2 regions of the Lederbergia graminis genome follow, and region 2 is predicted to be linked to the other one. Evidence: predicted binding sites of a transcription regulator. Region 2 holds the regulator's gene; the other holds the start of a gene.
The links. Region 2 encodes LexA, which represses DNA repair genes until DNA is damaged. Its sites were predicted from a motif close to CGAACATATGTTCG; they were not measured.
Positions count from the first base shown of each region.

Region 1: ACFPM4_RS08060 (YhjD family protein) is a predicted target of LexA. The motif match lies at 4,851-4,864, and genes of this name have one in related genera.

Region 1 covers NZ_JBHSMC010000011.1:19,056-25,816, reverse strand. Annotated here, with positions in the region: gene ACFPM4_RS08090 (MBL fold metallo-hydrolase) at 1-169, shown strand, start outside; gene ACFPM4_RS08085 (lipoate--protein ligase) at 189-1,178, shown strand; gene pcp (pyroglutamyl-peptidase I) at 1,260-1,865, shown strand; gene ACFPM4_RS08075 (M48 family metallopeptidase) at 1,986-3,263, shown strand; gene ACFPM4_RS08070 (IDEAL domain-containing protein) at 3,341-3,568, opposite strand; gene ACFPM4_RS08065 (competence protein ComK) at 3,771-4,337, shown strand; gene ACFPM4_RS08060 (YhjD family protein) at 4,375-4,803, opposite strand; gene ACFPM4_RS08055 (S9 family peptidase) at 4,996-6,761, shown strand, end outside.
Region 2 covers NZ_JBHSMC010000001.1:523,335-530,095, forward strand. Annotated here, with positions in the region: gene ACFPM4_RS02760 (YneB family resolvase-like protein) at 1-515, opposite strand, end outside; gene yneA (cell division suppressor protein YneA) at 534-848, opposite strand; gene lexA (transcriptional repressor LexA) at 1,010-1,633, shown strand; gene spoIIP (stage II sporulation protein P) at 1,689-2,789, opposite strand; gene ppc (phosphoenolpyruvate carboxylase) at 2,948-5,695, opposite strand; gene glnA (type I glutamate--ammonia ligase) at 6,106-6,761, opposite strand, start outside.

The DNA.
Region 1 (6,761 bases), on a different contig from region 2:
TATGACGAGTGAAGAAGCTGGCTCATTAGCAAAACAGGCTAACGTCGAGACGTTAATTCTTACCCATTTACCGCATTTTGGTGAACTGCAACAATTAGTTACGGAAGCAAAAGAAAATTTTAATAGACAAGTTATCCTTGCTTCACAAGGGTTGGAAATAGTCGTATAGAAAATGGAGGAACAGTATAATGTTATTTATCGATAATCAAGGTATTACAGATCCACGTATTAATTTAGCTATAGAAGAATATGCACTTAAACATTTGGATATTAACGAATCCTACTTATTATTTTATATAAATGAGCCTTCTATTATTATTGGAAAAAACCAAAACACAATTGAAGAAATTAATACTGATTATGTAGAGAAGAATGGAATACATGTTGTACGTCGATTGTCCGGTGGTGGTGCTGTATATCACGATTTAGGAAACTTGAATTTTAGTTTTATTACAAAGGATGATGGCGACAGCTTCTTGAATTTTAAAAAATTCACTCAACCTGTAGTCAATGCTTTGAAAAATATTGGTGTAGATGCAGAAATGAAAGGTCGAAATGACATTCTAGTTGGGGAGCGGAAAATATCTGGTAATGCACAGTTTTCAACTAGAGGTAGAATGTTTAGTCATGGTACATTGATGTTTGATTCTGAAATTGAAAATGTTGTGTCTGCATTAAAAGTTCGTAAAGATAAAATTGCTTCAAAAGGAATCAAGTCAATTCGTAGCCGTGTAGCCAATATTTCTGAGTTTATGGATGAGAAAATGACGGTAGAAGAATTTCGTCAATTATTGTTGCGCAACATTTTTGAGGGTGTAGATCCGATTCCGGAATATAAATTAACCGAAAAGGATTGGGAGAAAATCCACGAAATTTCTAAAGAACGCTATCAAAATTGGGATTGGAATTATGGGAAATCACCTAAATTTAACTTGCAATTTTCTCATCGCTTCCCTGTTGGTCAAATTGAATTCCGTCTGGATGTGAATAAAGGTATCATAACGAACTGTAAAATCTTCGGTGATTTCTTCGGGGTAGGGGATATCGATGAAATTGAAAATAAGTTGACAGGTGTTCAATATGAAAGATCTGCAATTGCAAAAGCTTTAGAAGATGTCAACATTCAACACTACTTTGGAAATGTAACGAAGGATGAAATTATTGAATTGATTTATTAGTGTATGAGAAAGATGGAGTAGCAAACAACACTCCATCTTTTTCTCTTATAACTGATTGAAATCAAGTAGGAGTGAAACTAAATGAAAACATTACTGCTAACAGGGTTCGAACCATTTCTTACATTCTCTATTAATCCAACAGAGCAAATTGTAAAAGAGTTAGATGGTATAGTAATCGGGGATTATAAAATTTACTCTAAAGTGCTTCCCGTTGATTTTGAAAAGGCAGGAGTAGAATTGCTTGAACTAATAACGGAAGTAAAACCTGATGCTATTATTTCACTTGGACTTGCTGGGGGAAGGTTTAAAGTAACTCCTGAAAGAATAGCAATTAATATTAATGATGGGGAAAAGGATAACAAAGGGAATATTCGAATGGATGAGCCGATTGAGGCAAATGGAGAGGCTGCTTATATGTCTACCCTACCTATACGAAAAATGGTCGATTCGTTGATTTCCGCTGGATTACCTGCTGAAATTTCTAATACTGCAGGTACCTACTTGTGCAATCATGTTATGTATACCGCCTTACATTATGCCGCAACGAATAAACTAACAATACCAGCAGGTTTTATCCATATCCCTGCATCCCATGCACTCGCAATTGAGCATGGGAAAGTTCCTAGTTGGTCACATGAAGATTTAAAGCGAGCAGTCACGTTATGCGTGAAAACATTATCAGAATAACCAACTTCATAAAAATCACGATTAATACTCATTAATCGTGATTTTTATTGAGGCTCTTTGTTCTATTTCCGTATTTTTTTTCTACATATAATATAAGGTGGACAAGGAGGGGATGGGTGATTGATAAAAAAGTGGGCTCTTAGGGCGATCATTGCCTATGTATTATTTGGTGTTTTCATGTATGCGTATTTATATTTTCTTGCTGATAGTTCCATTCCAGATGCATTAAAAGGAACGAGTGCTGATCCAACAACATTTCTAGATGCTAAAGAGATCATGTTGAGTGAAGAATACTCCAAATTTCGTAACTTATTATTTTTTCTTGCAACACCATATGAATGGTTATTCTACTACTTAATCTTAATTTTTGGTATATCTGCTAAGTTTGAAGACTGGGCTAAAAAAACCACAAAAATTTCAATTGTTACTACCGCCATTTATTTATTCTGGTTATCTTTAGCTTCGTTTTTAGTCATGTTCCCACTAAGCTATCTTTCCTTTATGATGTCGAAGTCCTACAATATCTCGACACAAACATTTTCATTATGGATGAAGGATAAATTAATTGATTTCTGGATAGAATTTGCTATTTCGTTCATTGTCATTACTGTATTGTATGCATTAATTAGGAAGTTTAAAAAACGATGGTGGCTTGGTGCCTGGATTTTATCTGTCCCATTTTCCATCTTCATGATGTTTATTCAACCGGTATTGATTGACCCGTTATACAATGAATTTACTCCATTGCAAGATAAGCAATTAGAAGCAAAAATCTTAGAGTTTGCTGATAAAGCCAATATTCCAGCGGATCATGTATACGAAGTAGATATGTCTAGTAAAACAAATTCGATGAATGCATATGTGACAGGAGTCGGTTCCAATTCGCGAATTGTACTGTGGGATACGACACTGGAACGCTTAAGTGATGATGAAATATTATTTATCATGGCGCACGAAATGGCACACTATGTAGAAAAGCATATTTATATTGGAATAGCTGGCTACTTACTTTTAACTTTAATCGGCCTATATATCACTGCTAAAATAATGGAGCGTTGGATTACAAGGCGAGGTCAAACGTGGAAAGTAGAAAAAATGACGAATATCAGTTCATTACCCGTTTTCTTACTAATTACTTCCATTTTGTTGTTTAGTGTAAGTCCGCTAACGAACTGGGTATCGCGTTACCAAGAAGTACGTGCTGATACGTATGCAATTGAAATGACGCAAAATAAGGATGCTGGAGTTCAGACTTTTCAAAGTTTAACAAAGGCTGGGCTTAGTCAAATAAACCCTCCATATTTAGTGAAGATATTTAGGTATGGACATCCAACAATGCTGGAGCGAATTAAATTAATTGAGGAATATGAATTAAAACAAGAGGATAATGGAGAATAAGTGATAGTCTGCATCATAATTGTTACAAACAGACATGAAAAAATCCCCTTCAAATGGAAACAGGGGATTTTTTCATTTTAGCGTCCTAGTAACCGTTTAAGCTCATTCGTTAACCTTGTAAAACTTTCTTTATCTTTCTCATCCAGCGCCTGGTCAATGTCGTCTCGGAGTTGTTTTTCTTTTCTTTGTTGTAATAAACCGTTCAAGAAAAAATCGACATACCATTCCATCGCTTTTGTTTCATTTTTTTGCTGTGTCATCGTATACTCTTTCAGTAGTTCCTGATAAGACTTCTTCTTTTCCATCGATGATCACCTCTGAAACCTTTTTTTAATTATACAAAAAATCAGCAGAAATATCAACAGAAGAGTGTCAATTTTCTGACCTGCAAACAAAAAGAAAGCTCTTACATTTTAATTATTCAAATTTTTACGAAAAAACAATGATTTATTCTGTGTCTTGTGGTATAGTTGAAATGTACTATGTTTTTAGGAAGGAGAAATGGATTTGAAAGTTAGAAAGAAATACCTTGTGGAAGAATATGAAATTAACCCGAGCACGTACATGTTAATACCTTACATAAGGGAGAACGAGTTATGGACAAGGGTAGTGGAAGATGATTGTTATGTGCTAACTCCCGAGTCACCGATAAAAATTATTAATAGATGCTGTAGTTATAATGGCACAGATTTTAATGGTCGTCGGAATGGTACAAAAGCATTGATTAATGTCACTCATAAGCCCCCAATCCTCCTTGATCCTCACACTTCTATTTATATCTTTCCAACAAAATCTCCCTTTCACCAAGATTGTATATGGATTGTTGCAGACCAAGTGGAACATTATTGGAAACAAGATAAGAGCACGACTCTTGTTGAATTTCAAAATAAAGAAACGATGGAGGTTCCTGTTTCAAATTATGTTTTTAAAAGTCAAATTTCACGTGCAGCCGAACTTCGCGTGAAATACGAGCGAAACAAGCAGAGGATGGTGTCATATTTAAGTAATCCAAAGACAAGGCTACTTTACTTAGAAGCATCTGAATATAATGAAACCTATGATACAAATAACTAAAATGGGAGCGTGTTTTTCACGCTTCCTTTTTCATTTTTTAGTGCTGTCTTAACTGATTCAATTCTTTTAGAGTAGGTTGCTGAATAGGGAACGGAGTGTTTGTTTCTGGATTTTGTTGTCTATTAAAATAATAAAGCATAAGTTCCTCGACTCTATTACGTAAGCGTGGATTGAAGTAATTATGTTGTTCTTCATACCCCTTATAAAGAAATAAATACATTGTAAAAGCATCATCTGACTTAAGACGTTGGACTTTAATATTATTTTTTTGCATGTACCGTTTTACTACCGCAAGCTCTTTTTGAACCGTCTTTATCGTTGCTATAATTAATTCTTGGTAAGGTTTTTTTAGTTTCAAAGAACTGTTTTCGATTACGGATAAGTCACGATTTAGTACGGTAATTAGCATAGGTAAGTATATTGCTTGCTCAATGATGTCTCGATCATAAGTTGAAATCCTCGTCATAAATAGCCCTCCTTACAAGAAATTCCTAAGGTACCTGAAGATAAACAAGAACGTTTGTTCTGTACTATTTTACCCATAAAATATGTGATTTGCAAGCAACAAATAATGACATTTTTCGTGTGATTTAAAAGCAAAATAAGCGATTAGATAAATGGGATACTATATACTAGTAAGGGAGAAAGGATGAACAACATGACAATAACACAAGGAATACAACCAGAAGATTTATATGATTTAAAATCGATAGTAGATCCACAGCTATCACCTAATGGTTTGGAATTAGTCTATATACAAACCCATATCGACAAAAAGGAAAACGATTATGTTTCGAATATGTATTACATACATCTTCAAGAGAAACAACCAATTCAATGGACGTTTGGAAAGGGAAAAACTAGTTCTCCAACATGGTCCCCAGACGGAAGTAAAATTGCATTCGTATCTACTAGAACAGGGAAGCCACAACTTTATGTATTATCGAAAACAGGTGGAGAAGCAAAACAATTAACAAATTGCAAGCATGGTATATCCAATCCTGTTTGGTCTCCATGTGGTAATAAAATTGTTTTTTCGGTTAAAGTTGGCAAAGATGAAACGATACATGATATCGCTGAAAAGAAGGAAAAAGAGCAAGAAATAACTCCATTAGAAGTAGATATCATGAAGTATAAGACAGATGCTAGTGGATTTTTGGACATACATCAGTTTACACAAATAGGAATGATAGATCTAAGAACAGAGACGTTAGAACAGATAACAGAAGGAAAACATCACTTTCAATTAGGTTCATGGTCTCCAGATGGTAAATACATTGCCTATTCGGCTGATAAAACAGAAGACAAAGATTTTTCTTTCATTAGTGATATTTACTTGCTAAATCTAAAAACGAAAGAAAAACGAAATTTGACTGAGGGAAATGGAGCGTATAATCAACCAACTTGGTCTCCAAATAGTCAATATATTAGTTTTATTGGAAGTGAAAGAGAATTTAGAAATGCAACGCATGCAAAGTTATACATTTATGATTTACATCTCGAAATATTAACATGTATGACAAATGAATTTGACGCACCAATTGGCGATTATGTTGTAGGTGATTTCTTACAGGGAACAAAAGCACCCTCTATTCAATGGCTAGAAGATAGTCAAAGTTTTTATTTTCAAGTAAGTGATCATGGAAATACTGAAATTTACTATGGAAATGTTGCCGGGGAAATATATCCTGCAATAAATGATGCTCAATATGTTTACGGCTTCTCTTTAGATTCCAAAAATGACAGAGCTGTAGTTGCAATAAGTACTCCAACTGAACCAGGTGATTTGTATTTAATTCATTTATCAACTGGAAAAAAAGAACGTTTAACATATGTGAATGAGAAATTTCTGCAAACTCGCCAACTGGCAATGCCGGAAGCGATTGAAGTAAAAGGGGCAGAAGACTGGAAAGTAGATGGTTGGTTCATGAAGCCAATTAATTTCGAAGAAGGAAAGAAATATCCTTTAATATTAGAGATTCATGGTGGTCCACATGCTATGTATGCTAATACATATTTTCATGAATTTCAAGTGCTGGCAGCTCAAGGGTTTGCCGTTTTGTATGTAAATCCAAGAGGAAGTCATGGATATGGTCAACAGTTTGTAAATGCAGTTCGCGGTGATTATGGTGGGAATGATTATCTGGATTTAATGGCAGCAGTTGATAGTGTTTTAGCCAATTTTGATTTCATCGACCACAATCGTCTTGGGGTAACAGGAGGGAGTTACGGAGGATTTATGACGAATTGGATTGTTGGTCAAACAAATCGTTTTAAAGCAGCTGTAACTCAGCGTTCTATTTCAAATTGGATCAGCTTTTCTGGGGTAAGTGATATAGGATATTACTTTACAGATTGGCAAATAGGTGCTGATTTAGGAGATATTGAAAAACTATGGAACCACTCCCCGTTGAAATATGTTGA
Region 2 (6,761 bases):
TCGATTGGTATGTCTTTTCGTTCGCGACCATCTAGATTACCTCTATTTTTTAAATTTCTTTCAGGTCTATAGCCTTTCTCAACAGCCCTTTTCATGCCACGTTGAATCTTTAAATTATGGAGTTTCCTTTGGTATTCTTCTACCATGCTAACTATATTAAGGACCATGGAATCTGCTTCTGAAATGATTAACTCACCATTTTGCGAATAATTATAAACTTGTATATCTTCTTTCATTAAGCAATGGAGTAGCGCAATCTTAGCATTGCCTCTTCCTAATCTAGTTTCGTCCTGAATCAGTACTCCCTGTATTTGAGGATCTACTTTTATCTTCTCTAACATCGTAAATACACCTGGGCGATCTAATTCATATCCACTGGCCTTATCTTTTATTATACTATCAATAGAAAAATTCCATTTATGAGCTGCAGCTATTAATTCTGACTCTTGTCTTTCAAGTGATGTTTCTTGAACATCTTTATTCGTACTCACGCGACAATAAATAATTACTTTCATTTATTATTTCACCTTCATTTATTCATAAGCAATCTGAAATTCGTCATTATTATCAATTTGTAAACCAGGAATTGTTATTATATCACCAGTTTTAATAGACTTGTTATATATTTTATTCTCTTTTTCTATTAATTGTACTACTTCATTTGTTGACATCCCTAATGAATCTGCATAGTTTTCAGCGATGGACCAAATAGAATCACCTTGCTCTACTTTTATACTAACATTCGTATTTTCCTTTTGTTCTGAACTAAATAGAATAAATAAGCCCATTAGAAAAGAAATGATAAAGAATAGGATAATATATGAGTTTTTTTTCAATAAAGTAATCATAAAATAACCTCTTTCGAATATTTGTTCGTATTTTCGTTAATTTGATTATAATGCGAACGTAGGTTTGTGTCAACAGAGAATTCGAACTTATGTTTGTGTATTATTAACTAGTCTGATATAATGTGTTTAAATGAATGTCATTCAAGGGAGAGTGAAATAGATTGATTAAACTATCGAAAAGACAGCAAGATATTCTTGATTTTATAAAACAAGAAGTAAAATCAAAGGGATATCCACCTTCTGTCCGTGAAATCGGAGAAGCTGTTGGACTTGCTTCTAGTTCCACTGTTCACGGGCATTTGGCTAGGTTGGAAAGTAAAGGACTTATTCGAAGAGACCCAACAAAGCCGAGAGCAATTGAAGTATTACAGCTGGAAGAAGACAATATCCCAAAACAAAACACTGTGAATGTACCGTTAGTCGGAAAAGTTACAGCTGGTTTACCTATATCTGCTATTGAAAATATTGAGGAATACTTCCCTCTTCCAGAACAGCTTGTACCTACGGATGAGCAAGTTTTTATGTTAGAAATCGTAGGTGAGAGTATGATTGAAGCTGGTATTCTAGATGGAGATTATGTCATTGTACGTCAACAACATACTGCCAATAATGGTGAAATTGTAGTTGCAATGACGGACGAGGATGAAGCAACTGTTAAGCGATTCTTTAAAGAAAAAGACTATTTCCGCCTACAACCGGAAAATGCTAATATGGAACCGATTATTTTACGAGAAGTTTCTATTTTAGGAAAAGTAATTGGACTATATCGTAATGTAATTCATTAAAGATAAAAATAGAGCCTTCATCATTCATGTTCGTATTTGATAAGGCTCCTTTTTATTATTTACTCACTTCTACAGCTTCTCCCCAATAATACTCACTTATGACGTCAGCTAATGCGTCTACAGTACGATTTAACTCCTCTTGTGTATTATCAATACCTCCTATTTCAATTAACATTGAACCCTCACTTAAATCTTGATTGTAAATTCCGTTATTACCATTCTTTCTTTCTTTTTCAAAAACACCTCTAGATAAACCAGAATACTTCTTTTCTAGTAACTTATGAAGTTTATCAGCTAAATCTAAGTTTTCTTTAAAGTTTGCATGTCCTGTTCCTACTACAAATAAAACACTTGCATAATCTTTTCCTTTAATATTTTTGGTTGTAACGCTTTTTCTAGCAGAATCACGATGAAGATCAAAAACTAAATCTATATCCTTATTTTGCTTTGTTGCTTCTACGACCATTTCACGTGATACGGTATAAGATTGTCCAAAACTCATTCCTCTTTTCACTAATTCTTTTTGAACACTTGATGTTTCTACTAATGTCTTAATACCTCGTTCCTCTAACTTTTTACCAAGTCGCTTTCCAAATTGGGTAATGTTTTTGTCCTTGCTATATGCTAGATTTGGTTTGTTCGTATCTGCCCCTTTTAACATAGGAAAATACGATTCTGTATCATGCGAATGATATATATAAACCTTATAATCTTTTGTTTCTTGTTTTTTATCATCTACTTTTTCATCATCATCCTTATTATCGATATCATCACCCCAAATATCTAAATCTTTTGGCGGTGGTGATTCGATTGGTAGATTTGTAAAATCTGTACCTTCACCAGCAATAAGGATTTTTGGTGTAGCTGCATCTAAACCAGGGATTTCGCTTATTAAATACGTTTTTAAATCTACTAAATTAATATTAGTGAATAATCTCAATGCATTTTTACTTAATGAACTATCCATTTTATTTGGAATGATTGGTTCTAGGGATCGGTTTTCCATCGACATCATATAAAGGAGAGAATCAGTCCTTGAGATATCATTACCTAAAAAAGAGAAGAAGCTTATTCTCACACTGGAAACAGCGATGATAGCAACAAGGCAAAATATACTTATGATTAATAGAGAAGATCGGGCAGCAATTTTTATCATCGTCTTCATTCCTTACATTAATTGTGATTTATACTTATTTATATGAACAAATTAATAGACTATGATTAAAAATTGATAAAGGAGTATAAAGAGGAATATATTGAACAAAAAAACACCCTTGTGAATATCGAAAGTCACAAGAGTGTTTTTTATTTACATCAACCAGTATTTACAAGACCAGCGGCTACGCCATTAATTGTAAGTAATACTTCCGTGACGAGATCTTCCGATGGCTGATCAGTTTCACGAAGTTTCTTAATTAAATCTACTTGTAAGAAATTCAAAGGATCTACATAAGGATTCCTTCTATAAACAGATTCTTGGATATTCGGAGTGTGATCAAGCAATTCTGAATTTCCAGTAATCTTTAATAACATATTTCGAGTACGATTATATTCGTCCGAAATGGTATTGAATATTCTTTGAGCTATATTTTGATCTTCAACTAATGTTAAATATTCCTTAGCTGTCGCAATGTCTGCCTTCATTAATGCCATTTGCAGGTTATTAATAGTGGATCGGAAGAATGGCCATTTTTTATACATCGCTTGTAGCAATTCTAAATTGGATGGATCCTGATTAATAAAGGATTCGATTCCTGTTCCAGCAGCAAACCATGCAGGCACCATTTGTCTAGATTGCGTCCATGCAAACACCCATGGAATTGCGCGCAAATCCTCAAAACGTTGACTATTTTTCCTACTCATTGGTCTAGACCCAATATTTAACGCACCAATTTCATTCAAAGGAGTTGCTTGGTTAAAATACGTTAAGAAATCTTGATCCTCAAAAACGAGGGACTGATATTTTCTTAATGCATACTTGGAGATTTCCTCCATTGCATCTTCCCATTCTTTTTCACGTAAATTTACTAGCTCGGAGGATCTAGAGCGTGCACATGCCTCTAATAAAGCAGATGCAGCCTGTTCTAAATTACGATAAGCAATATCTTCTAGTAAATAACGGGAAGATAAAACCTCTCCTTGCTCTGTAATCTTCACACCATCGCCCAATGTTTCTACTGGTTGGGAAAGAATACTTGTATTTAAGGAACCACCACCACGACCAAGTGATCCACCACGACCATGGAAAAATTTCAATCTAATATTATGTTCACGTGCCATGTTATGGATTTCTTGTTGTGCTTTAAATAGTTTCCAGTTAGCTGTTAGTGTACCACCGTCTTTACTTCCATCAGAATATCCAAGCATAATCTCTTGATGGTTTCCTCGTTTTTCAAGGTGGTTTCGATAAGCTTTCATTTCAAAAAGCTGTTTCATAATCTTTGGTCCAGCAATTAAATCATCAATCGTTTCTAGTAATGGAGCAATATGAAGATCACTTTCCACTGTTCCATCGGCATGAAGACGGTAAATTCCAGCTTCTTTAGCAAGTACTAGAACTTCTAATAAATCACTTGGTGCCTGAGTCATACTTATTAAATAAACTTCAATGGATCGCTTACCAAATTCTTTATGTGCATTTCTTATCATTTTAAATACTTTAATAACTTCTTCTGTTTCTTTTGTGTACCCGCCCTCAAATAATAACAATGGTCGAGGGTCTGTTAACACATTTTGTAGAGTTGCTTGTTTTTCAGCTTCGGACATAGCAGAATAATTATCCGCAATTCCAACAGCTCTCAACATTTCATTTACTGCAGCCTCATGCTCTCCGCTATGATTTCGTATATCTAATGTTGCTAAATGAAAACCAAACAATTCTACTTGTCTAATTAATCTACGGATTGCTTTTAACCTATGATTAAGTGGCTGATGCATTTCTGCGCTATTTTTTACTTGTAATAAATCATTTAGAAATTCTTCAGCGGTACGATAGCCAACATTTGATTTTCCTACTTCACGAATACGTTTAATGATAATCGCAAATTTTCGACGGTATATTTCCGAATCAATTTGCCATCTTTCTTCTTCCTGTAAGTAGTTTTGTTCTTCTTTCACAACAGATTCAATTAGTTCCTTGCTAACTTCAACTCGATTTGTTGACTGACTGAATCGCTTCATTAATTCAACTAGTGACTCATCGTATTTCTTAAGGACAAGTTCACGTTGTAAATTCAAAGTAGTCCAAGTGATATCAGTAGTTACATTAGGATTTCCATCCCTGTCTCCACCGATCCAAGAACCAAAATGCAAGAAATTCGGTACTTCAAATTTATGATCTGTGAAAGTTTCATTTAATTGCAATTCTAATTCTTCATGTACGGAAGGTATAATGTCAAACAATGTTTCATCAAAATAGTACAAACCATTTCTAACTTCATCGAGTACTTTCGGTTTGCGATGTCTTAATTCATCTGTTTGCCATAAAGCCGTTACTTCATTGAATAAGCTATCTTCTAAGTTGATACGGTCTTTTTTGGTGAGGTTATTGCTATCAAGTTGTATTAAAATATTGGAAATTCTTTTTTGAATTTCTAAAACAGATCTTTTTGTTGCTTCTGTAGGATGTGCAGTAATAATTAGTTCGATAGATAAGTCATTTAATACTTCCTCTAGAGCATCTTTGGAAAGATCATACTCCTTCACTCTCGAAACAGCATCTTCTAATGAATATTTTTGGTAGCTATTTTCTTCGAGTAAGTATTGCTTTCTCCTACGTATTCTATGATTTTGTTCTGCAATATTAATCAAGTGAAAATAAATTGAAAAAGCACGAATAACATATTGACGCATAGGTGGTTCTAATGAACTTATTTCATTCTTTAGTTCGTTATATGTCTCTTGGTTATATTCTTTTCTTAAAGTTTTTGTTAGCTCACGAATTGTTTCAACTTTATTGAAAAGCTCCATCCCACCATGATGAATGAGAATCTCTCCAAGAATATTTCCTAGCTTTTTCACATCACTTCTTAACTTAGCGTTGTTGTCGATTGTTTCAATCATAAATCATCCTCCTATTCCCAATGATGCGTATCTTTATCTACTAAATTTTCAATATAAACAGCAGCCATATGAGGAAAATTTTAAAGCGCTATTTACTAATTCATGCAGCAATTATCATATATTAGCAGGGACAGTTTACCTCTCAAAGAGTATAAACTGTCCCTGCTAAAAAGAATTATGTACCACTTGAAAGTACAGTTAATTTTATCACAACTATTTTCCTTGTTCAATAAATATACGAATATTGTAATAAAATATCGAATTAATTCGGAATAATTGGAAATGTCCTTAATATATTGTTTCTTAGATAATGAGGCTGAATATTTTAAAAGAAAGCCAAACTAACTTGAAAAAATTCAAGAAATAGTTTGGCTAGTGGTTCAAATACAATCTTATCTAATACTCAACAATTAATATTGTTTTAAATACTGCTCTCTTTCCCAAGGATGGACTTGAGTACGGAACATATCCCATTCAATTTCTTTCGCTTCCACAAAGTTTTCAAAAATGTGATGTCCTAGCCCCGCTTTAATTACTTCATCTTCTTTTAGAGCCATAACTGCTTCGTGTAAATTAGACGGTAAATCGTGAACCCCTTCCACCATTCTTTCATGTTTGTTCATTGTATAAATATTACGATCGACTGGATGTGGAGGTGTTAATTTATCTTCAATCCCACTTAAGCCTGCTTTTAAAAGCACAGCCATTGCTAAATACGGATTTGCTGTTGGATCAACACTTCTCACTTCAATCCGTGTACTCATCCCGCGTGAAGAAGGAATCCTAATTAAAGGACTTCTATTTTGTGCAGACCATGCAATGTAACAAGGTGCCTCATAGCCAGGTACTAATCTCTTATAAGAGTTAATTGTAGGATTAGTAACAGCAGTAAATCCTGGTGCATGCTTTAGTATTCCTGCTAAGAATTGAAAAGCAGTTTCACTCATTTGTAATTTTCCGTTTTCATCATAAAAAGCATTTTCATCGTCTTTAAATAAGGACATATTAAAGTGCATACCAGACCCAGCAACTCCAAATAAAGGCTTGGGCATGAATGTTGCGTGTA